3 regions of the Lysinibacillus sp. fls2-241-R2A-57 genome follow, and region 2 is predicted to be linked to each of the others. Evidence: riboswitches for the same ligand, from Rfam matches in the RefSeq annotation. Region 2 holds a riboswitch; each other region holds the start of a gene.

Region 1 (12,530 bases), on a different contig from region 2:
GCGAGAAGAAGCACTTCAATATGTAATCGACGAGTATGTCGGTATCGTAAAAGCAGTTATATATAATGCTTTAAAATCTTACAATGATCCTCAAATGATAGAGGAATGTATAAGTGATACATTTTTGGGAGCTTTCGAAAATGCTAAGCAATTTGAAGGAGATAAAGAGGATTTTAGAAAATGGATTTGCACAATAGCAAAATATAAAGCAATCAATAAACAAAGAAAGTTATCTAAATCGCCATTGTTTTATGAGATAGATGAAAAAAGTGAGGCGGTAAAATCAGCTGAAGAAGAATTTTTGATAAAGACTTCTACAGAAGAATTATTAAAAATGATGAGCCAATTAGACCAATTAGACCGTGATATTTTTACGATGAAATACTTTTTAAATATGAGAAATGAAGAAATTGCTGAGCATCATGGTTTGACAAAGGCTGCGATTGATAACAGATTGTATCGTGGGAAAAAACGGTTACAACAGATTCGATTAGGGGGAAGTGTGACATGAAAAAGTTATATAAACAATTTAATCACTTAAAAATCGACATGAATATGGACCCGATGGAAGTGAGTACTCTTGAAAAAGAGAGAATTAAAAGAAATGTAATGAAAGTAAATAAGAAAAAGCATTTAACAAGAAGTTTTGTGGCTGCAGCTGTATTTTTAGTTGCTTCAAGTATTTCAATTGGCTACGCATTCCCTACTTTTGCGGCAAACATACCGGTTGTCGGGAATATATTCGGGTTATTCGTTGATGACGAGAAGTATGTATTCGAAAAGCATGATGAATATTCTACAAGTATTGGAACGACTCAAGAAAGTAATAATGTTGAAGTAACTGTAACAGATGCTGTTTACGATGGAGAAAATATTACGATAGCTTACACAATAAAGAGTGAAAAAACCTTAGGGGAAAGGCCGATCTTAGAGGGTGAAATAACTGCTGATGAATTTGAAAATAGATATGAACATAGTGGATTCGATAATCATTATATTGTCAAAAAAATAAATGACAAAGAGTATGCTGTATTATATATTTACGAACTCATTAAAGGACCAAAGCCAGAGAAAGTACAAATTACTTTCCAAGGAAATGAAATTGTTGATTTAAATAATATAAATAATGCAATAGCAGGAGACTGGTCATTTGAATTCACTTTAGCAAAGCTCGCAAGTGAAACTAAAGTATTTGAAAAAGGTAGTATAATAACGGAAGCTGAAGGTACAGAAGTAATCGTTAGAGAAATAACAGAAACACCTGTCTCTACAACACTGAAAATTTCAGAATTAGTAGATATGGCGTCAATAGCTAAAGAGGAAGAAGAGTGGCGTGGCGTATTAATTGAGTACAAGGTGTCCGATGATTTAGGAAATGTGTATAATATTGTTCATCACAGAGGTACAGGACATAGTACAGATTTCAATGACCTAAGCGGGAATCAAGCACGTATTACTACAAACCGTTTTGATGAAAAAGCAACATCGATAATGATTACTCCTGTGGTAGGTATTTACAAAAAGAAGGACAGTGAGGGTGCACTAGAACTCATTAAAGAACCCTATGCAATTGAACCCATCATAGTTCCTATAAAGTAATACCATAAAAATAAAGGCAGAAATCGAGTGGGATTTCTGCCTTTTAATATATTGTTTTCATGGAATTTAATAAAGAAGACATGCCTCTATCTACATCGTAACAAAAACTGAATTATAAGTCTATTTTTACTTTTGTATACATGTGATAATTAATTTGCGCAAATACTTCATAACGTTATGGTGAAATGAAGGGTAATATGAAACAGAATATATATGATAACAATACGTTTTTTGAGAAATACCAAGAAATACGAGCACGAGAATATAATTATAACAATTTACTTGAACAGCCAAACTTTTTCACATTAATTCCTCCCCTTAAAAATAAAGTAGTATTAGATATTGGCTGTGGAATGGGAGATTTTGTAGCATATTGTATTAGCCAAGGTGCAAAACATGTTACTGGAATTGATATTTCTTCAAATATGATTGCTAATGCAAAAAAGCGTCATATTCATGAGTGTCTAACCTTTGAACAGGCTGCATTTGAAGATATGACAGTACAGAATGGAACAATTGATTTTGTTAGTAGTTCATTAGCTTTTCACTATATTGCAGATTTTCAGTTACTCATAAAGAAGATAAGTAAGGCATTATGCGAAGGAGGGATTTTACTATTTTCTCTAGAGCACCCAATTGTAACAGCAAATAAGGGAAAAGAAAATTGGATCACAAATCATGAGGGTAACCTACTTCATTTTGCAGTAGACAATTATCAGGATGAAGGCTTACGTTCTCAAAATTGGTTAGTTGATAATGTTGTGACATATCACCGTACAATGTCTACTATCCTAAATACGCTTATTGAAAGTAGTTTACAAATCGAAAAAATTATTGAGCCAATACCAACTAAAGAAGCAGTGTGTAATTTACCAAGTCTTAATAGAGAATTTCGTCGACCTTCATTTTTAATTATAAGAGCGAAAAGGTATAATTTTAAATTAGCATAGAATTAGAGATTTAAAACCGCACTTACACATGTTACGAAGAACCGTATCATAAGTAGTGCGGTTTTAATGAAAATATAAAAAGCTGGTTTGATTCAGCTTATTAGTGAATCTGTATAGCTCCATTTGAACCTTTCATTACTTTGATCCGTAGAGTCATTTTTTACTAAAATCACAATTATAGACAATTGATGTTAATATACTATTCATTCGATTTTTAACATTCAATAATTGCTCCTTGTAAATATAAATAGCATTTAAATGTCCAAAATAATAAATTTTGGGTAAACCGCTCTTAGCTCCCTTAAGGAGAGCTGTTCGAAAAATATAAATGAATCTAAGCTCAGTAAAGTGTATAGTGTACTGCAAAATATAGGGCAGGATAACAGTGGTTTTTTCAGAGAAGCAGATTTTATAAAAAAACAATTTGACATTTTGTACTGTTTTTTTGTATTATATTGAACAAAAGAATGCCCGGACTAGAACGGGAGAGGTTCATAGCTGATACCCTCTATAAAAAACTATGGAAACATGATAATTATGCCATGTCCATATCGGACGTGGCTTTTTTTTATGTTTTTACTTATGTTTTAATAGATTGATTGGTGATGCCTCTCTTGAAAAGTGTTGGGAAACATTTTACAAGGAGGTTTTTTTATGTCTGGCCAAAGCCTAGAAGAAGGACTGACGGATTTAACATTATTGGGGAACCAAAGTACAAAATATTCATATGTCGTTTAATGAATCACGATATTAATCCAGAAAAAATTGATTATCGATAAATGCGGAATTGAATAGTTCAATCAAGAAAGAGGTATTTAGCTACCCTCTAAAAAAACTAAGAAGAAGCAGTACTTTTTCTTATAGTGCTGTTTTTTTGATACAAGGGAGATTTTACACATGAAGCAGGAAAAAGCAATTGTTGTATTTAGTGGAGGCCAGGACAGTACAACTTGTTTGTTCTGGGCAAAGGAACGTTTTCAAGAGGTTGAGGCAGTAACTTTTGATTATGGTCAAAGGCATCGTCTTGAAATTGAATGTGCGAAGATGATAGCAGGGGAGCTCGGTGTCAAGCATCACATTCTTGATATGTCACTCCTGAACCAGCTTGCTCCGAATGCATTGACACGACAAGACATAAAGGTAGAAGACGGTGAAAATGGTGAGCTTCCATCGACTTTTGTACCAGGTCGAAATCTTCTCTTTCTTTCATTTGCGGGCGTTTTAGCGAGCCAAGTAGGAGCTAAGCATATTGTAACTGGCGTTTGCGAAACAGATTTTAGCGGATATCCGGATTGCCGAGATGTGTTTATTAAATCCTTGAATGTAACGTTAAATTTATCGATGGATGATTCCTTTGTGATCGATACACCGTTGATGTGGCTGAATAAGGCACAGACTTGGGAGCTTGCTGATCAGTTTGGAGCACTTGAATTTGTTCGAGAAAGAACGTTAACTTGCTATAACGGTGTAGTAGCAGATGGCTGTGGTGAATGCCCAGCATGTAAACTGCGAAAAAAAGGGCTTGATGAGTATTTGAGTAACAGGAAGGAGTCTTAACGCATGTCAGATTTTAGAATCGTCGATAAGCTCCAAAAACTAGATGTAGATATTCAAAGAAATCAATTGAACTATCATGCCAAGCGCGTTCTTGTAAGCAAAGAATTTACCTTCGATGCTGCCCATCATTTACATGATTATGAGGGGAAATGTAAAAACCTGCACGGTCATACGTATCGCGTAATATTAGGACTAAGTGGATACACAGATGAACGCGGTTTGATGATTGATTTTGGCGACATAAAAGGAATATGGAAAGAAAAAATAGAGATTCATTTGGATCATCGTTATTTAAATGAAACGCTTCCACCAATGAATACGACGGCAGAGAACATTGTTGTTTGGATTTACGAAAAGTTGGCTGAGGCCTTACTTGATGAACAAACATATAACGGTGCGCGTGTTGAGTTTATCCGGCTATATGAAACTCCGACAAGCTATGCAGAAGCGAGACGGGAGTGGATGGAAGTTGAGTAAAATACCTGTTATCGAGATTTTTGGACCGACGATTCAAGGTGAGGGAATGGTAGTTGGCCAAAAGACAATGTTTGTGAGAACTGCCGGCTGTGATTATTCCTGTTCTTGGTGTGATTCATCATTTACGTGGGATGGCAGCGGAAAGCATCTTATTGTCCAAATGACAGCTGAAGAGATTTGGTCTGAGTTGAAACGTCTCGGAGGCAGTGGCTTTTCATTTGTCACGATTTCAGGCGGCAACCCTGCACTCATCCGAAATTTGGAGGGGCTCATTGCCATTTTAAAGGAAAATGACATAAAGGTCGGGGTGGAAACTCAGGGAAGTAGGTGGCAAAAATGGATGTATGAGATTGATGAACTGACAATTTCCCCAAAGCCACCTAGTTCTGGAATGACCACAAACTATTCGGTGCTCTCTGATATCTTCGAAAAACTAAAAAATCGAAACAGTAATCACCATGTATCCCTCAAAGTAGTCGTTTTCAATCAAGAGGATTACGAGTATGCTAAACAAATTCACCATAGGTATCCAATGATTCCTTTTTATCTCCAAGTCGGTAACGATGATCTCACGACGACGGACAATTCACGATTAATTACACATTTATTAGATAAATATCATGCGCTGATTGATAAAGTGATGAAGGATGAGGAATTAACAGATGTCAAAGTACTGCCACAGTTGCATGCCCTTGTATGGGGGAATAAAAGAGGGGTATAGTGCCATTACAAAAATGTCTTTAGGAAAAATCTCTAGAAGAGGATTATGATTAACTTGGGACGATGTGAAAGTACAGGATAGGAAGGAAAAAAATCCCTTATGTCGAATAATCTATATAAGAATAGAAAGTATTCTAGATGAGGTGTTCGATTGAATAAAATAAGAACTGAAACAGATAGATTAGTTATTCGATTTCTTGAAGAAGGTGATTATTCTTCTTGGCTAACCCAATATGAAAATCGTTTACCTTCTCAACATAAATACGATCAAGGTAAATTAGATATGAGCATCTGTACGAAAGAATGGTTTCGTGATTTAGTTACTAAACATTATCAAATGGCTGAAGATGACAAGGTCTATGTATTTGGAGTGTTTAGAAAAGAAGATAATACTCATATTGGTTTTATAGACTTTTCGACAATTATGAGGGAAGAATTTCAATGGGCCAGGTTCGGATATACAATTCATAACCAGTTTTGGAGAAAAGGTTATGGGAATGAGGCTGTAAAAGCTTCCTTAGATCTAGCGTTTAAAAAATTAAATTATCATCGTATAGAAGCTCACATAAACCTTGATAATATGGCATCTATAAAGTTAGCAGAAAGTGTTGGAATGGTGTATGAATGCACGAGGAAAGGATTCATATTCGAGGACGACAAATGGACTGATCATCTAGTTTACTTTATAAACGCAAAGTAAGTTTAATAGTAGACAAGAACGATGTTGTTTCTGATACACATTCTCTAAAGAAGATTAATAAGCAATAAATCTTAATAAAACCCCTGATTCTTCTGCTTAGCGTAGAAAAATCAGGGGTTTTAATTTAAACCTTCGATAAGTAACAAAACCCCATTTTCACAAATAATAAAAAATCCTACCATTTTATCTACTTTCCAATCCGTATTTGTGTTAACTTATTATTTAATATGGTTAACACAAATTAGGGAGAATAGGAGGAATAAAATGATCAGAAAGTTTTCTACATATGATCTTGCTCAGATTTCATTGTTAGCTTGTCTTATTATCGTTACAGGCATGTTTAAAATTCCAACAGGTATTCCTGGGTCTGAATTTCAATTATCAGCACCCATTGCAGTTGCGATTGCAGCAGTGTTTGGATTTAAGCGATATTTTCTAGCGGGGATCATTGCAAGTTTAATCTTATTTTTATTAGGTATACATTCGATCTTAAATGTAGAGATCGCCTTAATTTTTCGATTGACTGTAGGACTGCTCATAGTTTTATTTGGGACTTCAATTCCGGTACTTGTTTTGGCAGGTCCAATTGGAACAACGATTGCTAGATTTGGTTTGGCTTTTACGTTAGGGACTCCATTTTTACCGTTATTAGTTTTGGCTATTCCAGGCATGGTAATCACAGCTATTAGTGTTTATCCTCTAACGAAAATGTTATATACAATTAATAGGAAAGTAGCTGGTAAAAATCATGTTAAAAGCGTGTTATAGTATTCGAATGCGTGCGGCTGAAAGAAATCCTGAACTTGGGGAAAAGCATATATCTGGTGGTGAACGGATAGGTAGTAAATCTCAGATAGAGCCAATTGTAAAACAGTTATTGAACAAAGCAAGTAATCATTCACGTGGCGATGCTGATTTTATTCAAATTACCGTTGAAAAAATTGCGCCTGATCAGATTCAGTATATGCCACCCTTAGAAATTACGACAGTTGAGGCGACTTCAATCGAAAAGGCCCATAGTGAAGCAAGAAAGATACTAACCTCATTAGGTGTTTCGGAACATGCACTGAATGTTGCTTTTCATCAACTTAGTAGTAATCAAAATCTCCGTGGGGCAATCATCCTAAATAGTAAAACCGGCATACGGCTTGACGATCGGGGGCAAAAGGGTGTTCGTGTATCACGAATCGATTGGCAAGATGCTGATGGGGACTTTAATGAGCGTGTACGTGAAGCGTTGGCTCTGGCGTCGAAAGTGGCAAATTCTCCGTTTACAATTGCAGAATTATGTTGGTCTGATGATCCAGATTACGTGACTGGCTATGTAAGTAATCGTGACATTGGTTATGTTAGAATTACACCGTTAAAAAGGGAAGGCTGTGAGAGCGGAGGGCGTGCTTTTTTTGTGTCAGATGAAGTTGAACTAGACTCTTATATAGATTATTTAGAAAGCGTACCTGTTCTCATTAGGAGGGATTAACAAATGGATCATTGGTTTCAACGGGAACTACAATTAATAGAAGAGAAAGGATTGACAAGGAAGTTACGTTCGTTTTCAAATGGCAATGAGAGCGAGGTAATCATGAATGGTAAGAAATTCTTGCTTTTTTCATCTAATAACTATTTAGGTCTTGCAACAGATTTTCGGTTGAAAAAGAAAGCATCTGAAGGTATTAGTAAATACGGTACAGGAGCTGGTGGTTCGAGATTAACAACTGGCAATTTCGATATTCATGAACAGCTTGAATCTGAAATTGCGGATTTGAAAAAAACTGAATCTGCCATTGTTTTCAGCAGTGGTTACTTAGCGAACATTGGCGTAATTTCGAGTGTGATGAAGGCAGGGGACATTATATTTTCTGATGCTTGGAATCATGCGAGTATTATAGATGGTTGTCGCCTTAGTCAAGCAAAAACAATTGTTTATGAACATGCGGATATGGTGGATTTAGAGCATAAATTGAGAGAATCACATGGAGATGGAAAGAAGTTAATTGTGACGGATGGCGTCTTTAGTATGGATGGTGATATTGCTCCACTTCCCGAAATAGTTGCGCTAGCAAAGAAATACAATGCTTACATAATGATTGATGATGCGCATGTGACAGGTGTCTTAGGAAGTGAAGGTCGAGGTACCGCTGATTATTTTGGATTGAAAGATGAGATTGATTTTACAGTGGGTACGCTGAGTAAAGCGATTGGTGCAGAGGGTGGTTTTGTGGCGACGTCGTCCATTGCAAAAAACTATTTACTAAATAACGCTAGATCATTTATTTTCCAAACAGGTTTATCTCCAAGTGCGATTGAGGCTGCACGAGAAGGAATATCCATTATTCAAAATGAGCCCGAACGAAGGGAACAATTGCTGAATAATGCTAAGTATTTACGTTTAAAATTGGGGGAATCCGGTTTTGTAGTTAATGAGGGGGAAACACCAATTATAACGCTTCTTATTGGAGATTCCCGTGAAGCTGTGCAATTTTCTGAAAAACTTATGGATGAAGGTGTCTTTATTCCAGCGATTCGACCACCAACTGTGCCAAAAGGGTCAAGCAGGTTGCGGATTACAGTAATGGCTACCCATACAATGGAGCAGCTCAATACAGTCATAAATAAAATGAAGAAAATAGGGAAAGAAATGGGTATTGTATAAAAGGTCATAATATCAAGTTTTAGAGGTTTTGTCAGATAAAGAACTATCAACTGTTAAGATTTTAAAGAAAAATGGATTTGTTGAAATAAAGTCATTTGAATATGTATAGATAAAGAATTAATCAGTCTTTCAAGGAACGAATTTGCCAAAAATACTTGGCGTTGCAGATTCTAATATTGATAATAAAACAATCCTTACAATTGGAAAAGGGATAATAAATGGAAAATCCAATTGCAAGTTCTTATGAAGACAAATGTGTAAATGTAGGTGACGTCTTGGATATTGATTAAGATAAGAAGAAACAGGTATTAGATGAGTTATTATCATCAAAGGACAATGAAAAAATGATTAAGACAGACGACGTTTCATCTTAGGAGACAAATGTATCAAGTTAGAAATATATTAAAATTAGAGTATGTATTGAATAGTTTTTCAAAACATACTCTTGTTATTTTAATTAAATATTTAATTCCGTTTCAAGAAAAGTTGCTACATCATTCCAATCCTCTATTGGAGAACTTTTTTCATATTCAATAGATCCAAAATTCTCATTAGCATCTGGTTCATCTTCATAAAGTGAAAATTCTCGTATTAACTTGCCATTTTCTATTACTAGTAGCTCTGCGTTAAAATCCTCGTCGTAGTATCCATAAGTAACGGAATTATCCATTGCAAGTTCCATCCAAGATTCATTTGTTAAACCAAAGAACGCTTCTCCTTCTAAGTCTACAAAATATGTCCATCCATTTTCATGTTGTGAAATATGGATTGATTTATCAATTTCCTCATCTATCCAATCGCAATATCTTTTTTTGGCACCTTCTAATGGTAAATTCAATTTAAAACAACATTTTCTCATTTCGATTTAACCCCTCAATTCAAACACGACTACTATTAATTTACAGTTTAACATGAAAGATACTCAACAAAAAAGGTAGCTGGGACAAAACTCGTTCAAAACCTAAAAACGCGAGAAATTAATTTAGAAACGTTGATTTCTCGCGCTTTTTTAATGAAAAATTTAGTGTTTCATGGAGGTAGATGTCGATATTAATCGAAAGTTGGTCGATAAATCGAAAAAGTTAGTCTATAAAAGTTCTCAAGGTAGTAAATCTCCGGAAATATACTGCTATTAACAGAGAAATAGGGTAAAGAAAATAGAATGATTTAGTCAAACAAGAAAAAAGAGAAATCGAATGGCATCGATTTCTCTTTTTTCTTTAATATCAGCTACCAATCTTATTTTTCAAGCTTCGTTAATGTTTTGCCACTCCAACCAAAGATGATTGTTAAAATTGGTCCGAGTAGACAGAAGAAGGTATATGGCAGGTAAGATGTTGTTGGTATATCTAGTACACTAGCAATAAAAATACCACAAACACTCCACGGAACAAGAGGGTTCACTACAGTACCTGCGTCCTCCATGACACGGGATAGATTTTTAGGGGCAAGTCCAACCTTCTCAAATTGTGCTTTAAATGCTTCCCCAGTAAGAAGAATGGATAGATATTGCTCACCAATTAATGTGTTGACGCCAATCCCTGTAATGGCAGCGCCTGTAATAACAGAGCCAGCACTTTTAAAGAAACCTTCCACCTTCGATAAAATACTTTGAATAATGCCGAGCGTAAATAATAGACCACCCATTGTTAATGCTAATAAAACTAATGCAATTGTAAATAGCATACTGTTCATACCACCACGTGTCAGTAATGCATCTACGTCCTTATTACCAGTATTAGAGACATAGCCATCAAAAAGCATTTTGAATACATTTGACAGTGCAATCGGTTCTTGTATGTAGGCAAGTCCAACACCAATAATTGAGACGACTGCAAGTGTAATCAGTGCGGGTGCTTTATAAAATGTCATAATAACAAGAACTACAATTGGTAATAATGTATACCAATGAACAAGTCCAGTTGACAGTAAGCCCTCTTTAAATTGCTCAACTGTTTCAAATGAAGTATCTGCTCCTGTTGGCGATAATATTGCATAAAGAACAAATGATATTAAGAAAGCTGGAAACGTTGTCCAACCCATATTTTTAATATGTTCGAAAAGATCTACGCCAACCGTACCAGATGCAAGATTTGTTGTATCCGATAAGGGAGACATTTTATCTCCAAAGAAGGCGCCAGAAACAATTGCCCCAGCTGTAATGGATAAAGAGATGTCCATTGCACCTGCAATGCCCATAAAAGCTACGCCAACGGTCGCAACTGTTGTTAATGAACTACCAACAGAAATGCCGACGATACTACAAATAAGAAATACAATTGCAAAGAAAAAGCTTGGTGAAACCGTTAAAAAACCGTAGTAGATGAGCGTTGGAATTGTACCACCCATAATCCAGCTCGAAATTAAAATACCAATAAAGAAGAAAATAAAAACGGCTCCAAGACCAGCACTTGCACCTGCAACCATACCAGCTTCAAGCTCACGAAAAGGAACTTTTTTTAGTAATCCATAGGCAATTAAAAGTGAAATGACAAGTAAAATAGGTATGTGGGGTGTCGCTTGTAAATACCCAATACTGAACGCCATCGTGGCAATAATTAATAGTATGATGAAGCTTGCCTCGATAAATCGAGGGTTACTTTTTGCTTCAATTCGAAACATGCTAAACCTCCTAACAGTTACTTCTACGCTTCAATGCGGTGAAGCCCAAAAGTATTATAGCACGCTAATAAATTTTGTCAATTGATTGAAAATTCTGTCATGGTAATCGGTACGGTCCCAAACTTTCTTGAAAACCGTATAAGTAGCAACTAGGAAGAGCATAACAAGCATTAGAGGCTTTGTTATTGCTGGTGAAATAAGATGTAGGCGTATGCACCAATTAATGAAATGTATTATGTATGTAAATTTTAACATCAACAATTGTTAGCATGCTTGTTTCATTATATTGGCCAGTTTGTTTGTGGTGATAGCTGTACTTGGCGACATACCAACATCCATGAGAGTCCTCTGCCACCAACAATCACATTCAAGAAGGGTGCGATAAAACCGAGCACTAAAAGTATTGCGTGTGATAGTAAATCGATGTCCATTTATATAATGACTCACAACCTTCTTTTAACCGGCTCATCGGACGCTCCTAGGAAAGTCGCCCAGTCGGAGCGAAAATCAACGCTTTATATTACTACTAATTGGTAATAAGTAACAATGAAGATTCGACATATTTATGTAAAGAACGTTTACAATTCCTTAACATTAATAAAGATAAAAAAATTGAAGAGAAAAAAGTTTTTACAAGTATTTTTGTTAAAATAAAAGAAAAAACGGTAATATATAAAGAAAAAACGGTAATTTTTATCGTTGAGTTTCCAACGTTTTCAACTTGGAAAAGTACTTAAAAATAAATGTGGCGAATTTTATATTACATTTATGTAAATTCAACTCGTTTTTGTTTAAAAATCTGTAGAAATGTGTAAAGGTTTTGTTATGATGATTGCAGAAATTGATAATATTCATTCAACAGGAGGAACATTATGTTCAACTCAAACAAGCAAGATCCATTTTTTAAGGCGTTATTAAACATTTCTAAAAATGTTAATGAAGGTATTTACTATGCACATAATGCACGTATTCAAGATATTGATGCCTTAAAAGAGATCGCAGACACGATGAAACAATATGAAAAAAGTGGAGATAAATTGATTCATGAGCTTATCGTTATGCTGAATAAATCGTTTATGACGCCTATCGAACGTGAAGATATTTTAGCTCTTGCAAATAAATTAGATGACGTAATTGATGGCATGGAAGGCTGTATTGCTCATTTTGATATGTATAATTTAACTGAAGTTACAGATCCAATGCGTCAATTCCTAACATATATTGCGAAAAGTACAGATGAAATGGTACAAGC
Region 2 (11,683 bases):
AATACATATAAAAAGAAATCCCCTGAAAATAATTCAAGCCCGATGATAAGCCCGGCTAGTGCTGCCCAAACACCATAGACTTCATCACGGAGGACTAGTGGTTGTCGTCTAGCTAATAAATCTCGAACAATTCCACCACCTGACCCTGTTAAGACAGCAGCTACAATAACGGCACTAATGGACATGTCGAGCTTCACGGCATAGAGGGCACCTTGAATCGCAAATGCTGATAAACCAATAGCATCAGTGAAATTGCCCCAGCGATGCCAATGTTGAATGAGGCGATGTGGAAATAAGAAAAAAATTGTAATTGCTGCAATGGCAATTTGGAACATCATATCCTGCCCCCACAGCGTTGTTACAGGTAATCCTATGAGCAAATTTCGTATAGCTCCTCCGCCAAAAGCGGTTACAATTCCGAGTATATATACACCGAATAAATCGTATTCTTCCTCCATTGCAATTATTGCCCCGGAAATAGCAAAGGCAATTGTTCCAATAATACTAAAAACCTCCCAAGCCAACACTTTCACTCCCTATATGAATTGATCTTTTCTATTAGTTACAAACACTTTTTTGTAGCGTAGAAGTTTCTACTAAGAAAAGTATCAACTAATGCTTTGGAATTATCAGATATTAAATATCCTATTATAGCAGGACGTAATAGATTAATTCCGCAATTTAGATTAGCGTAAAATGCAATTAGAAACAATAGCAAATTTTGCAGGCAAGCTCACAAATTGTTAAGATAAGATTTGAACAAAAGTGAAATGGAGAAGAATAAAATGACTTTTACAACCAATTTAATGGAAGAAACACTAGCGTTAGCTACTAAAATAGAAGAAAAGGTGCGTCCTTTTCATGCAAAGGTAGAGGACATGGCGTTCTTCAACCAACAAAAAGTGCTCGCTGCGTTCCGAAAGCATCAAGTAAGCGATTATCATCTACACCCGTCTAATGGTTATGGCTATGATGATGAAGGGCGTGACAATCTAGAGCGTGTATATGCAGAGGTCTTTGGAGCGGAGGCTGCCATTGTACGTCCGCAAATTATTTCAGGTACACATGCAATTACGCTTAGTTTATTCGGCGTGTTACGTCCTGGTGATGAATTACTTTATATTTCGGGTCAACCGTATGATACATTGCAGTCAATAGTCGATGGCGGCGACAAGGACACGGGCTCTTTAAAGGATTATAAAATCGGGTATCGACATGTAGATTTAATCGATAACAAAACGATTGATTGGGAAGGTGTTGCAGCTGCAATTACGCCAAATACAAAAATGATTGCTATTCAACGCTCGAAGGGTTATGCAACACGACCATCCTTTACCGTTTCGCAGATTGCAGAAATGTGTGCAAAAATCCGCGAATTAGCACCAGATGCTGTTATTTTTGTTGATAATTGCTATGGTGAATTTGTGGAAGCACAGGAACCAACGGAGATTGGTGCTGATTTAATGGCAGGCTCACTGATCAAAAATCCAGGAGGAGGCCTTGCGAAAATTGGAGGTTATATTGCTGGTCGTGCAGATTTAGTAGAAAAATGTGCTTATCGTATGACATCACCAGGTATTGGTGCTGAAGCTGGTGCTACATTAAATACACTCGGTGATTTCTATCAAGGCTTTTTCCTAGCACCACATGTTGTCGCGCAAGCATTAAAAGGTGCCATTTTCACAGCAGCAATGCTTGAGGAAATTGGGATGAATACATCGCCAAGCTATGAGGCTGATCGTACGGATTTAATTCAAGCTGTTTCTTTCCAAACAGCGGAGCAGATGATTGCCTTTTGTCGTGAAATACAAGCGAACTCGCCGATTAATGCGCATTATGCACCAGAGCCAGCGTATATGCCTGGTTATGAGGATGATGTCATAATGGCGGCAGGAACATTTATTCAAGGTTCCAGTATTGAACTCACAGCAGACGGTCCTATTCGTCCACCGTTTACAGCATTTATTCAAGGTGGGTTAACATACGAACATGTGAAATTTGCTATTTGTAGTGCAGTACAAAAAATCCGAAAATAGGAGATAAAAAACTATTCAATACATCCGTTTTGAATAGTTTTTTACAATTTTTCATCAATTCGAAAAAAATATTTTAATCCATGTAAGGAAACCTTACATGACTAGTTGACAGTGTAAAAATTTCGTTATATGATTAGCGGGTATTGGAGGGACTTAAATGAGTCGTGAAATTAGACGAAATATGCCGTTATTATCCATGAATATTGTGATGCAATTAACTGAGCTTTCGGCACGTCAAATTCGTTATTATGAAGAACACCATTTAATTGAGCCGCACCGAACAGAAGGCAATCGTCGAATGTTTTCATTAAATGACGTCGACATACTGCTTGAAATTAAAGATTACTTGGAACAGGGCATGAATATGGCGAAGATTAAAAAACTATTCGCTAAAAAGAATGACGCTGTTGCAACAGAAGAACCAAATTTAAGTGACTCAGAATTACGTCGCATCATGCGTGAAGAAATGCGTCAAGCACAGCGCATGCAAAAATCATCCATCCGACAAGGGGATTTATCTCGATTCTATTAATTAAAGTAAACGTACGCTTTTGGTGAACAGTTTAGATTATTTTAATAGGATAGGGTAATAATAAAAGCTAGACAATTTATAGGAGTGTGGAAAACTGTGGGTAAATACACAAAAGAGGACATTAAACGTCTTATCGAGGAAAAAAACGTAAACTTTATTCGTTTACAATTTACAGATATTCTTGGCACAATCAAAAACGTTGAGATTCCTGTAAGCCAATTAGACAAAGCTCTAGAAAATAAAATGATGTTTGATGGCTCTTCTATTGAAGGCTTCGTTCGTATCGAAGAATCGGACATGTATTTACATCCGGATTTAGATTCTTTCGTAGTGTTCCCTTGGACTTCTGAAAAAGGTAAAGTAGCACGTTTCATCTGTGATGTATACACTGCTAAAGGCGAGCCATTTGCTGGTGACCCACGTAACAACTTAAAACGTATCCTTAAGAAAATGGAAGAGATGGGCTTCTCAAGCTTCAATTTAGGGCCTGAGCCAGAATTCTTCTTATTCAAATTAGATGCAAAAGGTGAACCAACATTAGAAGTAAACGACCATGGTGGTTACTTCGATTTAGCACCTACGGATCTTGGCGAAAACTGCCGTCGTGATATCGTTTTAGAGCTAGAAGAGATGGGCTTTGAAATCGAAGCATCTCACCATGAGGTAGCTCCTGGACAACATGAAATCGACTTTAAATATGCAGATGCAATCACAGCTTGTGACAACATCCAAACGTTCAAATTAGTAGTTAAAACAATTGCACGTAAACATGGCTTACATGCTACATTCATGCCAAAACCATTATTCGGTGAAGCTGGCTCTGGTATGCATTTCAATGTTTCATTATTTAAAGGTAAAGAGAATTCATTCTACGATGAATCTACTGAACTAGGTCTTTCTGAAACAGCAATGCAATTCATGGCGGGTGTCCTTGCTCACGTTCAAGGTTTCACAGCTGTAACAAACCCAACAGTTAACTCTTATAAACGTCTTGTACCTGGTTACGAAGCACCATGTTATGTAGCATGGTCAGCTCAAAACCGTTCACCACTTATCCGTATTCCATCAGCACGTGGTCTTTCAACTCGTGTAGAAGTACGTTCTGTGGACCCATCTGCAAATCCATATTTAGCAATGGCTGTTATTTTAGAAGCTGGTCTTGAAGGTATTCGTCAACAATTAACGCCACCAGCTGCGATTAATCGTAACATCTATGTAATGACTGAAGAAGAGCGTAAAGCGAACGGCATAGTAAACTTACCACCAGCACTTGACGATGCTTTAGCATTACTTGCTAATGATAAAGTAGCGCAAGAAGCTTTAGGTGAGCATATCTATGCAAACTTTAAAGAAGCAAAAGAAATCGAGTTCGACATGTACCGTACAACAGTACACCAATGGGAACGCGACCAATATTTAAAAATGTACTAAAAATAGTAACCGAGTACCTTATATAGGTGCTCGGTTTTTCTTATGAAATGAGAGTAAATAGTAAACGATAGTAATAGGCATTTTCAAAAGAGAGTGCTATTGAAAAATATGCGATGAGGTATTTTTAACCTCATCGCATATTTATTAATAGCCCATATGATGACGGTTCATGTGATGGTGATGATGATGCGGCATATGGCAAGGATCCGGTGGCATTTCACAAAGTGTATGAGTTTCGCAACATTCATTCACTACAGACTCAGTGCAAGGGAAATGATACTGATGATCAATTATATGTTTATTAACTGTTGTTACATGTGCTGGCTGTACATGTGGTACAACTGTATGGATGTAGTTAGTGCGTACAAATTCTTCTGGTGGACAACAATATGGTGGCTCAAATTGAGTTGGACATGTTATCGGTGGACAACAATGTGGACCTTTTGCATGATGATGGTGATGCATATGTTGCATATGTTGCATATGCTGCATATGATGCATACGTCTATCCATGGTAAAACCTCCTGTTTTGATAAGTTGTGGTTCATAACTAACATATGAGATGAAAGACAATGTGGTCTATTTGTATGCCTATTAAGGGCTGGTTAAATCTCTTAGGCAATCAAAATAGGTAGGATTCATGGAGAGTTTCACCAAATTTCAACTGACTCAGCTATTGTAAAATTGAGCTTTGTAGAAAGGTAATGGTACAAAGAAAAAATGCAGATAATATTAGCAGAGAATAATAATAATATTAAAATTTAGATTGAATAAAAATTCATTTTGTTGTAGAATTAACCGTTGTATTGTAGGTTTACGATATTTTTTAAGTTCATAAAAATGAATGATAGTGATTATTCTAAAAGAATTAATGCATAGAATTTTTGCATTGCGGATGTTAATTATAAAAAAAGTAGTGTTTGGGTGTTCCTTTATTACTTTTTAGAGGAATGCTTTTTTTATTTTGTCCCTCATTAACCGCTCGTAAATGCCCAATTGCTGAAGACTAGTAATCAGCGAGAATGAATAAATTTCCACTGATTAAAGTTTCACTTTATACAGATATACATTTTTTGGCGGTTTAACAGTACATAACTAACAAGCCTGATGTATACAACTTCGATAAAATTAGAGAAATGAGGCTTTTAATTATGAAAAAATATCCTACTTCTTCATACTTTTACTTCATAATCCCTTCTCTTATTGGTGTTCTATTATTCATGACACCTGTATTAACAGATGAGGGATGGAAAGTTCCAATTGCTATTTTAGCAAAGTTATTAGCAGGTGTTGTTGCACCTGTTATTAGTTACTTTACTATAATTATATTTGCGATTTCTGCTATTGGTTCACTCATTGCCAAATTCATTCCACGCAATAATACAAAGAATCCAAATATTTTAGATACATTATTTTATGTCAATTGGTTTTGGACAATTGTCCGAGTTATTGGTTTAGTATTTGCATCAATGGTTGTATTTGATTTTGGACCATCAGCGATTAACAATGAAAATACTGGTGGGCTATTAATGAACCCGGACGATGGTTTGGTAACATTTTTATTTACGATTTTCTTATTTGCGGGTGTGCTTTTACCATTTTTAACAAACTTCGGCTTACTTGAATTTTTTGGAACAATGATGGTGAAAATCATGCGTCCTCTCTTTAAAAGTCCTGGTCGTTCATCGGTCGACGCACTTACGTCATGGGTTGGGGATGGAACAATTGGTGTTCTAATGACGAGTAAACAATATGAAATGGGGAACTATACGAAAAAAGAGTCTGCTATTATTGCAACTAGCTTTTCTGTAGTGTCCATCACATTCTGTATTGTAGTATTAGATACAGTGCACTTGTCACGCTATTTTATCCCATATTATTTAACGGTTTTACTTTGCGGTCTAGTGTTAGCGATCATTATGCCGCGAATTTATCCGCTTGCTAACAAGGAAGATACTTATATCGATGGTACTCCAGTAGATTTATCACGTGAGGAATTACCTAAAGGCTATAACTCTGTGACACACGGCTTGGAAAATGCTTTAGCAGTCGCACATGCAAATCGTGATCCTCGCCAATTTATTAAAGATGGGTCTAGAAATGTGCTGGATTTATGGATTGGTGTAGCGCCCATTGTTATGGCATTTGGTACTATAGCTTTAATGCTTGCTGAATTCACTAGTATTTTCGCAGTTTTAGGGAAGCCATTTGAGCCTATTTTAACAGTGCTCGGTTTACCAGAGGCAGCTGAAGCAGCACAAACGATGGTGGTTGGTTTTGCAGACATGTTCTTACCTTCAATTTTAGGAGAAGGAATTGAAGCTGAAACTACACGATTTGTCATTGCTGTCGTATCTGTTACACAGCTTATCTATATGTCAGAAGTCGGTGGCCTAATTTTAGGTACGAAAATTCCACTTAAATTTTTGGATTTAGTCGTTATTTTCTTACTACGTACAATTATTTCACTACCAATCGCAGCAATAGTTGCACATTTACTTTTCTAATCTAAAAAGCAATTGTTCGCATTTAATGAGTGCGAATAATTGCTTTTTCTTTATTTAAATCCGAGTGACAGAGGAGAATACCCGCGGAAGCAAGGTAATACCAACGCGCCAGAGGAGAAATATAGACGTCTGGCGTAAAAAAAAATCTATTTCACCACGCTTTAAAACAAGTTGGACTTAGTCATGAAAAAAATGAATAAATAACAGTGAACATAATACAACGGGCCACATAAATTCATTGAATTGGGAAAAACTACACCTAAAGTGATACGAGGGGTGATAAAATGGATAGAATTTTTTCTCTCTGCTTAAGTTCTTGTTGTTTATTATTTTCCCAACCAAGTGATGCCTATATTAATGATTCGCTCAGTCTTTACGAAGAAATTTATCCTGAAATAGGCTATAAAACGGTTGAATCAGCTACTTCAGATTTTGAACGGCACTTTCATCAAGAACTAAAGCTACCACTTCGAGTACCTCCTATTAGTTTTACACATCATTTTGGTCGGTTTAATAATCTGGATGGTGACATGAATGATTTTTTTGAAGTCACATTTGTTAACGATCAACTTCCTGAGCATCATTATAAAATAACTGTTCGTCCTAATCATTTCGAGTTGCCGTCTAAAAAGGAATATATAGTAAAGACATTCAGATTGAAAAACGGGACGACTTCAACCTATATGGAAATCTCGGGTTTCAATGTTCTTGCTTATGAAAGAGGAGATTGGCAATATATGCTGTGGATTGATAAAAGAGTTTCAAATAAGGTGACACCTGAAGTTTTAGTTGACATCGCTAATTCCATTGACTATACAACGCAAGAAGATAAGCGTGATTAATAAAAAATGCCAAGTCCTTTAATTGGGGCTTGGCATCATTTTTTTGTATTCCAAATAGCCTTTAGAATTATGCTGGATTGACGGAAGCATTTCGTATCGTCATTGTTATGATAGTGAAGAGTATTACACTAAAAACAAAAAAACTACTTAATAGAGTAAAGGTAGTCATATTTGATAGTAGGTCAAACAAAGAAGAATACAACTCAAAAATGATCACAACAATTGGAATTAAGCAAAGTAACCCTATAAAACTGTAACCGCCGATAGTTCCTAAGCGATAAAAAACAAGATTCAACAAAAGTCCAAAGATTAGGAAGAAGAGCAGTAAAACAGTATCAAGTACCATCGTTTGTAAAAATGAGGGAGTATTATCGAAAAGAAAAATAGGATGGATAATGAATAGGTTAGAAACGTAAGTAATTATTTTTTGTGTACAGGCAATAATGAAGGCGCTTATTAAGCTCCAACAGATGAAATAGAGCCCCACATTGAATATATATTGCAAGCGGCTTAATCCAAGTTTTAAAAAATAGGGAAATGTTTTATTTAATAGCTTTGTCGCCATCACCCCGTAAAAAATATAGACAGGTATAGAAATGGAGAGTGCAATGAAAAGATTTTGTCCAATGAAATTATCTAAGAATAACGAAAATAGAACGATTGAAAATAAAATACACCAAAAAGTTATAATCTGTTTTTTATAGCTTTGAAATAATATATAAAAGCTACCCTTAACTGTTTTCATTTATTAGTCCCCACTTTCTGCTGTTTACTTAAATACACGAGCATATCCTGTAATGAAACACGCTCAAGGATAATATTCTGTCCTTCGATGGATTGACCGTTAGCGTAGACAATTGCAGTTAGCTCCTGCATAAACATATGCTTATACATAATCTCTAACCCGTTAATTGCCTGCTCGACATCAGAAGCACTACCTTTTACAGCAACAATATGCTCATGCCATTCCTCCGCTGTTTTCTGAAGCAGTAATTGCCCTTCATGTAAAATAAGTATTTCTTCAAATAGCTCACTTGCCTCATCAATTAAATGTGTAGACAAAATAAAAAGTCTTGGGTTTTCGGTTTGTTGTTCAATTAATAAATCATAGAAAGTATTTCGGGCAGCTACATCAAGTCCGATATAGGGTTCGTCAAAGATTGTAATCCCTGCATTACTAGCAAAGCCTGTGATAATGCCTAACGCAGACACCATTCCTTTTGATAAACTGCGAACCTTATCCTTTGGATTTAGAGCAAAAACGTCGAGTAGCTCCATTGCGAGACGCTGATCCCACTTTGGATAAAAGAAGCTATTTGCCTTTAATGATTGTGCAATTGTCATTTCCTCTTGAAAGTTTCCGCTCTCTGCAACAAAACAAATATCACGTAGCGTTAAAGGTACATTGAAAACATTTTCTCCATTAACAGAGATGTTTCCTTTAGTTGTAGCGATAAGTCCTGATAATAAATTTAAGAATGTTGTTTTGCCAGCACCATTATGACCTAAAAATCCAATGATTTTCGGCCCTTCAATTGTAAAAGTGACATTTTTTAAAGCTTCCTTTTGTCTATATGATTTACTAACATTTTTCACTTCGATTTTCATTCGTTAACTCCCTTGTAACATATTTTGTAATTCTTCATCTGAAATACCTAATCTAATTGCTTCTTTCTTCAATGGCTCTATATGTTGCTTAAAGAAATTTTCCTTCCGCTCTGCAATTAATATCTCGCGAGCATCAGTACTAACAAACATGCCAACACCGCGTTTTTTATAAATTACGCCTTTATCCACTAATTCGTTCACGCCCTTTCCAGCTGTTGCAGGATTAATTTGATATTCCTTTGCAAATTCATTTGTGGACGGAATGCGATCTTCGGGTTGTAGGTGGCCATCTAAAATTCCATCCTCTATTCGTTCGCGTATTTGTTGGAAAATAGGCTTTTCATTGTTTAAAGAATGAATCACGATCCACCTCCTTGGTTAATTGGTTAATTACTTATGTAACTAACCATATAATGTCAGGGTATTTTTGTCAATGTTTATGATGTGAAAAAAATTAGTTGACTGAATGCATTCATTAAGTTAAGATAACTAGCGAATACGAAAGAGGTTCATAGCGCATACCCTCTATAAAAAACTATGGATGACGTCATTTACGCCATGTCCCAAAAATGCGGATATGGCTATTTTTTTTTATTAGGTTTCATGCATAATGGACTTCTCACAACTTGAGGAGGCATTTTTATGGCAGGTAGAACAGATGACCAAGGCTTACAGGATTTAACACTCCTTGGCAACCAAAACACAAAGTATTTATTTGAGTACTCACCGGAAGTACTTGAAGCAGTCGATAATTTGCATACAGGAAACGATTTTTTTGTGAAATTTAATTGCCCAGAATTTACAAGTCTTTGTCCAATGACAGGGCAGCCTGACTTTGCGACAATGTATATTTCTTTTATTCCAGATAAAAAGCTAGTAGAGAGTAAATCACTAAAGCTCTATTTATTTAGCTTCCGTAATCACGGTGACTTTCATGAGGACTGTGTCAACATCATCATGAATGATCTAATTAAGCTAATCGAGCCTCGTTATATCGAGGTATGGGGTAAGTTTACGCCGCGTGGTGGCTTGTCCATTGATCCTTGGTGTAACTATGGACGCCCAGGCACAAAATATGAAAAAATGGCGGAGCATCGTTTGATGAACCACGACATGTATCCTGAAAAAGTGGATAATCGTTGATGCTGTATTATTTAAATGGGTTGTTTGTTGGCTTTTTAATTTTGGCAAATGTTTTAGCCGTTAAAGTGTTTAGTATAGGCGAATGGATGATACTTCCGGCAGCAGCGATACTTATTATTTTCACCTATCCTCTTATTGATGTAATTTGTGAGGTGTACGGTAGGGAAGCGGGCAGTCGAACGGTTAGAACGGGGCTTATGGCGCAAGTGTTTGCGGCATGCTTTATTGCTATTGCCATTGCGCTACCACCTGCACAAGCCTTTGCTCATCAGAAGGAGTTTGAGATAATTCTTGGTGGCAGCATGCGTGTCATTATTGCAAGCCTTGTAGCGTATACGGTTAGTGTAAATTTGGATGTCATGATATTTAGTAAATTTAAGGAAAAGCATGGAAACGGTAAGCTTTGGCTACGAAACAATGCGTCTACGATGGTAAGCCAACTCATCGATACGGCACTATTTATTACGATAGCCTTTTATGGAGTAATGCCATTTAAAGTATTATTAACGTTGTTTATAACACAGTATATGTTTAAATTTTTAGCGTCGATTGTAGCAACGCCACTTGTTTATGGGCTAGTTTACGTTGCGCGAAAATTTGATAAACGCAAAAGCTTTGAGCCATCTCATTACTGAGATGGCTTTTTGATGTGTGCCTTGCCAATTAGATAAGCACTATAAGGTAAAAACGAAATGAGTTTTATAATAAACATACAGACAATCAAGCTCGATAGGAATAGAGTGAGGACTTGGAGAAAGGTTGTCGGTAATTGTACCGTATATGGAACTAAATATTCTTGAACAAGCCAATGAATCAAAAATATACCAAATGAATATTGACTTACTAAATTAATGATTTTTAGCTTCGGCACAATTTGACCAAATGCTAAAATGCATAAAGTTATTGAAAAAATAAATAACATCATATCTAATCGTCTAGATGTGATTTCAGTGGCTCCCAAATAATAGTTTATCGCCAGTATTGATGTTGAAAGAACAACGAAAACTAGCGTAGCCAATTTGTACTTACTAATATTTGATGCAACCCATCGATAATGCATACCGATTAAATAAGCAATTGCAAAGTAAGGAAGCCAGCCAACAAATAGTAAACGAACAAGATTATCATTTTCTATAAAGAATTCAATATTTAGCTTTACAAGAGTCATATATAAAATACCAAGTGCTAACATAATTGGAGTTAGCCATATGCTTGATAGCTGGTATTTTTTTATGATAAAGAACAGAATGTATAACTGGAAGATTGTCATGACAAACCATCCAGAAAAATCTCCTAAAACAATATGACGATACAGCGAATTCCAAAAGCTTTCATCATAATGAAGTAATGCGTTTACTGCATACAAAACACTAGCTGCAACAAATGGAATATAAACAAATTGGAAACGCCGCCATAAAAATTTAGCAGGCAGCTCAACTTGATAGCGTTTTGCTAAAATAATAATAGATAGTAAAATAAATGTTGGTGTCGCGAAACATAATAATAATCTAAAAAATTGATAGTACGGATTTTCGATATACCCGTTAATAATTTCCGTATTAGTTGTAGCGTGTAATAATACAA
Region 3 (7,990 bases), on a different contig from region 2:
CGGACAAACTGATTTAAGAAGGCTATAATGCATTAATTAATAACTGATAATAAGCTCTTTAATTCTTTATAAATAAAAGCAAAAATCACTATTGATTCTACCGTTACGTTAGAAACTATAATGAATGTATTAAAAGAAAAGGAGAAATATAGATGTATCCGATTGGTCAATTTTCGAGGAAGACAGGTGTCTCGATCCGAACTCTTCGCTATTATGATGAAATGAATTTGTTAAAGCCATCTTACATTTCGAAAACGGGACGTAGATTTTATGAAAATGAGGATATAATTACACTACAAAAAATTACAGGATTAAAAGCGTTAGGATTTTCGTTAAAAGATATTCAACAGCTAATGAGACAATCACAATGGGACATAACAGAATCTTTAGAGTACCAAAAGGAGAAATTGCTTCATAAATTGGTGGACATTAAAAAGAATATTGAACTACTTGAATATACAATTTCGTTAGCCCAATCAAATCAGGTAATCGAACCAGAGGTATTTGTTGCATTAATTCAAAATAATTTACACATGGAATCTTAGCAGCGATGGTTAAAAGGTTATTTACCAAATGAAATTGTAGATGAAATTTATACAGTATCAAATAGTTACAACGTTCGTTATGATGCACATTTAATAAACATTATAAATCAATTGAAAATAGCTTATAAGAACCAATTTACGGATACCGAAGTACATACTATTCTCAAAGAATTTTTTTCTCAACTACCACTTGAACTATTTAATCGGTTACTAACAGAACCAAATCTAATGGAGATACAGTTGGATAGAATGTTATTTTCGTCACCATTTAGTAAACAAGAAGAAGAATGGTTAATTGAAAAAATAGAGAACATGCTAAAGGAGTATAAAACAAAATGAACATACTATTATGGGGATTCATTGGGTTTACTCTTTTATATGAACCAATTATAGGTTATTGGTTATATCAAAGATTTAAAATACGTGTTCTGACTGATCCAGCAAGCAGGATACACTATTATAAGATTGTTATGCTAGGTTTGTGGATACCAACACTTATTATTTTAATAGTAGTGGCAAATTCTGAACTTACATTAGAAGAACTACGTGTAATAATGCCTAGTATTAACACAAAAGAATTAGGAACAATTGTTACATATATTGTTATAGGGGTAGCTCTATTATATAGTGTTTTACTTTTATATTACGCAATTGGATATTTTATAAGTGATAAAGTTAAAAATAAGATGAAAATAATGAAGCAAAAACAAATGAAGCAAATAGCGTTTACTGAGTTACTACCTGTTACAAAGAAAGACAAAGCCATTTGGAATCAAGTGGCATGGACAGCAGGGGTCACAGAAGAAATTATTTACCGCGGATTGCTTATATTTGCATTTAACACATTATTTCCAGAATGGTCAATTTGGTTCGTTCTATTGTGTACCTCAATAATATTTGGTCTTGCACATACATATCAGAATTTATCTGGTGTCATTAGGACAACCATCTTTGGCTTTGTGTTCGGGATGCTTGCAGTCGCATTGAACTCCATTATACCTCTAATACTTCTTCATGCTTTGATTGATTACGTGGGGAAATTAGGTGATGAGAATGAAAAGGATTAAAATAACATATTATTTTTTTCTGATTGCAACGCTTTTTTGGTAGGTATTAAACTTTATTTACATGAAAAATAATCGAACTTCAATGTGAATACAACAAAAAGGAGGAACGGTTTCACCGTTCCTCCTTTTATTAAACACTGCTCTAATAAGATCCGTCAGTTAAATTAAATCTTTGAAGTTTAAGCGCTTATTCAATACATACATAATCGGCGCACCAATTGCTAAGACAACAAATTCACCTGCAGCAACAGTTAGCCATGTCCAGAAGAATGGTACTTCCAAGGCTATGTTCAATTCAAAGGCAATGATAAACATTGTGAATGTAAATAACAATGTATTAATGATTAAACGTGCCCAAATATTTTTGACAAATTTACAAATAAGAATGAACAATCCAAGGGTAATCATCGAATGGCCTACACCGAAAAAAACATCTAGAATGCCGTTTGGTGAAAATAAATTGGAGATAAATACACCAATAATGATCCCAACGGCAAATCGTGGATTAAAGGCGACTAGATGGTTAAAAATTTCCGATACACGGAACTGTACCTCTGTAAAGCCAAATGGAGCGACTAGCAATGTAACAGCAATATAGAGTGCTGCAATAATACCACTCGTTGCTAAAAATTTTATTTTCATATATTAATTTCTCCTTAGTTTTTTTGCGTGGGATGGTTACGAACCACGTAAAGCAAGTGCAATCATATCAATGATTATGCTTGTTTGTAAAGGGTGGTAAATACTTGATGAAACTATTTTTGTACTAATAATGTAAATATTAATTGGGGAATATTATTATATTTTCTAAATAATACTTTCATCACCAAAAATTGTGGTTGATTTGTTAAGACGTAAGCCTTGTATATAAGATGATTGGAGTGGCGTCTAGTCGGAACGGAAATCAACCTCGCGTTATAGAGGTGAGCCAAGTTAGGGATTGAAAGATCATCCCGCGTTTATGGTGATGAGGAAAAATAATGGAGGAAGATGAAATGACAGTTACTTATTGGACAGGACAAAGTCTTACACTACGAGCGATACAACCAGAAGATATCGTTATCTTTGAATTTTTAGATGATGAAATTTTACGAAATATGGATTCAATACATTTTCCTCGCTCCGCGGATCAAATGAGGGAATGGGTAGAAGAGCAATTGTCAGAAGAAGATGATGAATTTCGTTTTATTGCAGTAGATAGAGAGAATAATATTGTCGGTATGATTGAAACCTTTGATTGTGATTTGAAAAATGGTGTCTTGGATTATTACTTGGCTGTATTTGAGCCATACAGAGGTAAAGGCTATGCAAAAGAAATGATTCTTATGGTTCTTCGCTTCTTCTTTTCAGAGCGTCCTTATCAAAAAGTAAATACAACCGTTTACTCGTTCAATGAACCATCTATGCGCTTGCATGAAAAATTAGGTTTCATGAAAGAGGGGCAACTAAGAAATATCATTTTCACTAAAGGAGCTTATTACGATGGTATTTGCTACGGTATGACAAGACAAGAGTTTGAGCAGAATCATGGGGCCCTGTCATAAATTTGACCATTGAGACTAGTATAGTTAATTTTCCTTACTCATACGGAAGAGTTTCTTTACAAAAGAAAGGGCTAATCCCGTCATTTGGGATCAGCCCGGAAGCTTTTACTTATTTATGCTGTGTAAGATAAACTTTGCCGTTAATCGTTACTTTAGAAGCTGAGATTAGAATTTCTTTATTTGCTTCATAATATGGATTTAAAATTTTGTCGATAGCAGCCCATTTTTCACTAGATTTTTCAGAGTCACCTTTTTTATCAAGAGCTATTGCTTCTTCATAAAGCTTTTTCAATTGTTTTTTGTCTGTTGCTTTGATTTCGAAATCAAAGTCAGATAAGTATTGTTCAAAGCTAATTGGCTTCGTGTAAAGATTAATCATTTCATTGAAGTCATTCCATAGCTTTTCAGATAATTGATCATTTTTATCTGCATCTGCTTTTTGAGCATCTTTATAAATCGCTTTTAGTTTTGGTAAGGCTTCAGCTGGAATATCTAATTCCATATCTGAAATGTATTCTTCAAATGTTACTGGTGGATATAGTGCATCTAAATAAGGTTGAAGAATCTTTTGGAATTCATCAAATTTTTCTTGTGCTTTGTCTTCTTTACCAGATTTCGTTAGTTTTATCCATTGTTCATAAATTGCTTTCAGCTGTTTTTTATCATTTTCTTTAATCACTATATTTTTTTCACTAAATCCGTACTCTTCAATGAACTTTTCAAAGGATACAGGTACCCAGCTAGCTAAAATATATGGCTTCGTGATTTTATCCATTTCAACATTGATTTTATCGACTTCTTCATACTTCTCTTCTTTTTCTAACTTCTTCATTTGATTGAACAACTTTTCTAATTTAGCCAGATCTTCTTTTGTGATTTCTTTAGGTAAGTCTTTTTTATAGACGTCAAACGTGTAGAAGTCTGCATAATCTTGTACTAAGCTACCTTCTACAGAGATTTCTTGACCTTCAACTAAGTTCATTTTTGCTATTTGCTCATCTGAAAACTTTTGGATTCCGATATAATAGTTTTTACCGTCTTTCCCTTTGATTGTAATGCTATCTCCGTAAATGTTTTTAATAGTTCCTTTAATTTGTTGCTCAGCTTTAACAGTCATTTCGTTTGCTGGTTTTGCTGTTGTTGCCTCAGCTTGATGTGGTGTGAAGACAGCCATTCCTATTGTTAGTGCTGATACAATCATCCAAGATTTTTTAGTTGTTTTTTTCATAATTAGGTCTCCCTTTAAATTTAATTGTTTTAATTACTAAAAATTAGACGCCTTTCCAACTATAAAAAGTTAGTTAAAGTTAGAAAAAATTTTAAAAAGTTTTTCACTACCTAACTTCGCAAAATTGTCAAAAAAATTTTTGTTATGTTAGAAAAAGAAATCATTCTGTAAAAACAGCGTAGTTTAGCGGTTTAAAGCGGCAAATTGAATGAAAAACTAAAATATTTTGTCAAATGTAAATGTCAGAACATTCATAATGTTGTTGACGAACCTCAATAATAACTGTAATATAGCGATACGTTCACACTTCGCTTGGATAAAGTGTGATAAATATCAGAGATCAAAATCGGGGGGATTATTTGTGAAAAGCAATTTAAAAAAGCTTTCGTTCCTGTTATTTGGGTTAGTTTTAATGCTTGCTGCTTGTGGTAGCAGTGGCTCTAGTTCATCTGATTCGAAAGGGAACGAAACGAATAATGCAAGTGAGAGCGGCAAAGCAGATGACAAAACATATAAAATCGGGATTACTCAAATTGTGGAGCATCCATCTTTAAATGCTGCAACTGAAGGCTTCAAAAAAGCAATTGAAGAATCTGGCTTAAAAGTTGAGTACGAATCGCAAATAGCGCAAGGGGATAATAGTCTTAATACAACGATTGCAAACAATCTAGTAAGTGCAAACGTAGATTTAATATTTGCTAACTCTACGCCGTCTGCACAAGCAGCAGCGACAGCAACTAGTGATATTCCAATTATTTTTACTTCTGTAACAGATGCTGTTGGAGCACAGCTCATTGAATCTATGGAGAAGCCAGGGAAAAATGTAACAGGTACGATCGATTTACACCCTGATACTATTTCAAAAACAGTGGCATTCTTAAAAGAACTTGGTGCCAAAAACGTTGGTATGGTTTACAACGCTGGTGAGCAAAACTCAGTAGCGCAAGTAAAAGAAGTGAAAAAAGTTATGGGTGAGCAAGGCCTAAAAGTGGTAGAGGCATCTGCGGCAACTTCTGCGGAAGTAAAACAAGCTACTGAATCATTAATCGGTAAAGCAGATGCATTCTATATTATTACTGATAATACAGTAGTTTCTGCTCTAGAATCTGTTATTGATGTAGCGAATGCTAATAAATTACCACTAATTGTAGGAGAGCTTGACTCAGTGGAACGTGGTGGCTTAGCGGCATACGGGTTTGAATATTTCGACATCGGTTATGAAGCAGGTCAAATGGCTGTGAAGATTCTAAAAGGGGAAGCAACACCTGCTGATACACCAGCGCAATACCCACAAAACTTAAAACTATTAATCAACAAAAAAGTAGCGGATAACTTAGGAATTGAAATCAAAGATTCTTGGGGAGCAGAGCTTTTTGAAAAGTAATGGACTGACATAGCCATCTTATGAAGCAAAGCGGGGGAGAACTAAAACTGCCCCCGCTTTATCTTCTTTTAGAGTGAAAAATTAACCTCATGTTGGAGGAAGAAACACCGCTCTGTTTCCTATAGAAAAGAAATGCTGGGGCAAAGTAGCGGATAGGATACATTGAAATTATGGTGATGAGCGGAATTATATTTATTTAAGAAATTATTAGGAGATGATTCAACTATGTTTTTAGCAATGTTTGGCGCAATGGAGCAAGGAATCATCTATGCAATTATGGCACTTGGTGTGTATTTAACATTCCGCGTGTTAGATTTTCCGGATTTAACGGTTGATGGAAGCTTTGTAACAGGGGCAGCTACAGCAGCAACAATGATTCTGCTTGGCTACAACCCAATCTTAGCGACTTTAGTGGCAATTGTTGCTGGATTTATTGCTGGATGTATGACAGGAATTCTTCACACAAAAGGGAAAATTAATCCGCTACTATCGGGTATTTTAATGATGATTGCTTTGTATTCTATTAATCTACGTATTATGGGGTTAACGGCAGAAAATACGATAGGTCGTCCGAATATTCCACTATTGAACTCAGAGACTATATTTTCAAAGTTTCAAGCGTTTTGGAGTAATTTAGGGATAGATGCTACATTAAATAACCTGTTAAAAAACATGGGCTTTCAGCAAGTACCTTCAACATGGAGTACGTTGATTGTAGTATTAATTATCACGATTTTAATTAAGTTAATAGCAGACTGGTTCTTAAAAACAGAGGTCGGACTGGCTATTCGAGCAACTGGTGATAATAAGCGTATGATTCGTAGCTTCTCAGCAAATACGGACACACTTATTATTCTAGGTCTAGGACTATCTAATGCACTTGTCGCCTTTTCTGGAGCTTTAATCGCACAGTATTCGAAATTCTCAGATGTAAGTATGGGGATTGGGATGATTGTTATCGGTCTTGCATCTGTTATTATCGGTGAAGCAATCTTCGGTACAAAAACGATTATGCGCACAACTTTTGCTGTCATTGCGGGAGCTATTATTTACCGCATTATTTTAGCGTTAGCATTACGTGTAGATTTCCTTGATTCAGGGGATATGAAATTAATTACAGCTATTATCGTTATTTTAGCGCTGATCTTACCTCAATTTATCAATAAGAGTAAGGAGCGCAAACGCAAGGTGAAGCGCGCAGCAGAGAAGACGCGAGTAAAGACGGTGGAGCAGGGAGGGAATGGCCTTGCTTAAATTACACGGCATTAATAAGGTTTTTAATGAAGGAACGCCAGATGAGAAAATTGCACTCGCAGAAATTAATTTGCACTTAATGCCAGGTGATTTTGTCACAATTATCGGCAGTAATGGTGCTGGTAAATCGACAATGATGAATATGGTTTCGGGTGCATTAACACCAGACTTCGGCACAGTTTCAATTGATGGGAATGAGGTTACAACTTTACCAGAATACAAGCGCTCCCACTACATTGGTCGCGTGTTCCAGGATCCAATGGCTGGTACAGCACCAACGATGACAATTGAGGAAAACTTAGCGTTAGCTTACTCACGTAATAAGAGTAGAGGTTTGCGTATCGGTGTTGATAAAAAGCGTCGAGAATTTTTCAAGGAATCGTTGGAGATGTTAGGTTTAAATCTGGAAAATCGCCTATCTGCAAAAGTCGGCTTACTTTCTGGTGGGGAACGTCAAGCGCTGTCACTTTTAATGGCGACGTTCACGAAGCCGTCGATTTTATTACTGGACGAGCATACAGCGGCACTTGACCCATCTCGTGCAGAGTTAATCACACGCATTACGAAATATTTAGTTGAGAAAGACAGCTTAACGACATTAATGGTCACGCACAATATGCAACAAGCATTAGACTTAGGGAATCGACTGATTATGATGGATAAAGGTCAAATCATTTTAGAAGTAGGCGAGGATCGCAAGCATGAATTGACCATTCCAGATTTAATGGCAGAGTTCGAACGAATCCGCGGTGAGAAAATGAACTCAGACCGTGCATTACTAGGATAATAAATGATAAAACGCTCATACATAGGTGTGGGCGTTTTTTCGTTGGATGTCGATATTTTTTAAAAGTTGGGTGATAAATAAAAAAAGTTGGTCGATAAACAATCAAAAGTTCTCGATAAATAAGCAAACAGTTTCGATAAAGTGCATTATAATCTAGCTAAAGGAGGTGAAAATATGCTAC

What was found. Region 2 has a riboswitch for preQ1 ahead of queF (preQ(1) synthase). Riboswitches for the same ligand answer to the same signal wherever they lie in the genome.
Region 1: another riboswitch for preQ1. It lies ahead of queC (7-cyano-7-deazaguanine synthase QueC); the one in region 2 lies ahead of queF (preQ(1) synthase).
Region 3: another riboswitch for preQ1. It lies ahead of QRN68_RS18740 (QueT transporter family protein); the one in region 2 lies ahead of queF (preQ(1) synthase).

Annotation. Positions count from the first base shown of each region.
Region 1 is NZ_JARVRU010000220.1:2,985-15,514, forward strand. It holds gene QRN68_RS26015 (sigma-70 family RNA polymerase sigma factor) at 1-511, shown strand, start outside; gene QRN68_RS26020 (DUF4179 domain-containing protein) at 508-1,599, shown strand; gene QRN68_RS26025 (class I SAM-dependent methyltransferase) at 1,797-2,549, shown strand; PreQ1 riboswitch class I at 3,031-3,077, shown strand; gene queC (7-cyano-7-deazaguanine synthase QueC) at 3,447-4,106, shown strand; gene queD (6-carboxytetrahydropterin synthase QueD) at 4,110-4,583, shown strand; gene queE (7-carboxy-7-deazaguanine synthase QueE) at 4,576-5,304, shown strand; gene QRN68_RS26045 (GNAT family N-acetyltransferase) at 5,455-6,003, shown strand; gene QRN68_RS26050 (hypothetical protein) at 6,268-6,771, shown strand; gene bioW (6-carboxyhexanoate--CoA ligase) at 6,752-7,483, shown strand; gene bioF (8-amino-7-oxononanoate synthase) at 7,487-8,656, shown strand; gene QRN68_RS26065 (hypothetical protein) at 9,114-9,515, opposite strand; gene nhaC (Na+/H+ antiporter NhaC) at 9,896-11,278, opposite strand; gene QRN68_RS26075 (DUF47 domain-containing protein) at 12,151-12,530, shown strand, end outside.
Region 2 is NZ_JARVRU010000002.1:22,972-34,654, reverse strand. It holds gene QRN68_RS00265 (trimeric intracellular cation channel family protein) at 1-524, opposite strand, end outside; gene QRN68_RS00260 (methionine gamma-lyase family protein) at 786-2,036, shown strand; gene QRN68_RS00255 (MerR family transcriptional regulator) at 2,194-2,568, shown strand; gene glnA (type I glutamate--ammonia ligase) at 2,665-3,999, shown strand; gene QRN68_RS00245 (CotD family spore coat protein) at 4,144-4,512, opposite strand; gene QRN68_RS00240 (YjiH family protein) at 5,151-6,506, shown strand; gene QRN68_RS00235 (hypothetical protein) at 6,791-7,348, shown strand; gene QRN68_RS00230 (hypothetical protein) at 7,416-8,093, opposite strand; gene QRN68_RS00225 (ABC transporter ATP-binding protein) at 8,090-8,956, opposite strand; gene QRN68_RS00220 (GntR family transcriptional regulator) at 8,960-9,319, opposite strand; PreQ1 riboswitch class I at 9,455-9,501, shown strand; gene queF (preQ(1) synthase) at 9,599-10,099, shown strand; gene QRN68_RS00210 (queuosine precursor transporter) at 10,099-10,734, shown strand; gene QRN68_RS00205 (acyltransferase family protein) at 10,728-11,683, opposite strand, start outside.
Region 3 is NZ_JARVRU010000128.1:864-8,853, reverse strand. It holds gene QRN68_RS18750 (MerR family transcriptional regulator) at 153-545, shown strand; gene QRN68_RS18745 (CPBP family intramembrane glutamic endopeptidase) at 881-1,612, shown strand; gene QRN68_RS18740 (QueT transporter family protein) at 1,772-2,254, opposite strand; PreQ1 riboswitch class I at 2,263-2,307, opposite strand; gene QRN68_RS18735 (GNAT family N-acetyltransferase) at 2,608-3,156, shown strand; gene QRN68_RS18730 (hypothetical protein) at 3,266-4,384, opposite strand; gene QRN68_RS18725 (ABC transporter substrate-binding protein) at 4,746-5,768, shown strand; gene QRN68_RS18720 (ABC transporter permease) at 5,994-7,022, shown strand; gene QRN68_RS18715 (ABC transporter ATP-binding protein) at 7,015-7,809, shown strand; partial or broken gene QRN68_RS18710 (nuclease-related domain-containing protein) at 7,984-7,990, shown strand, end outside.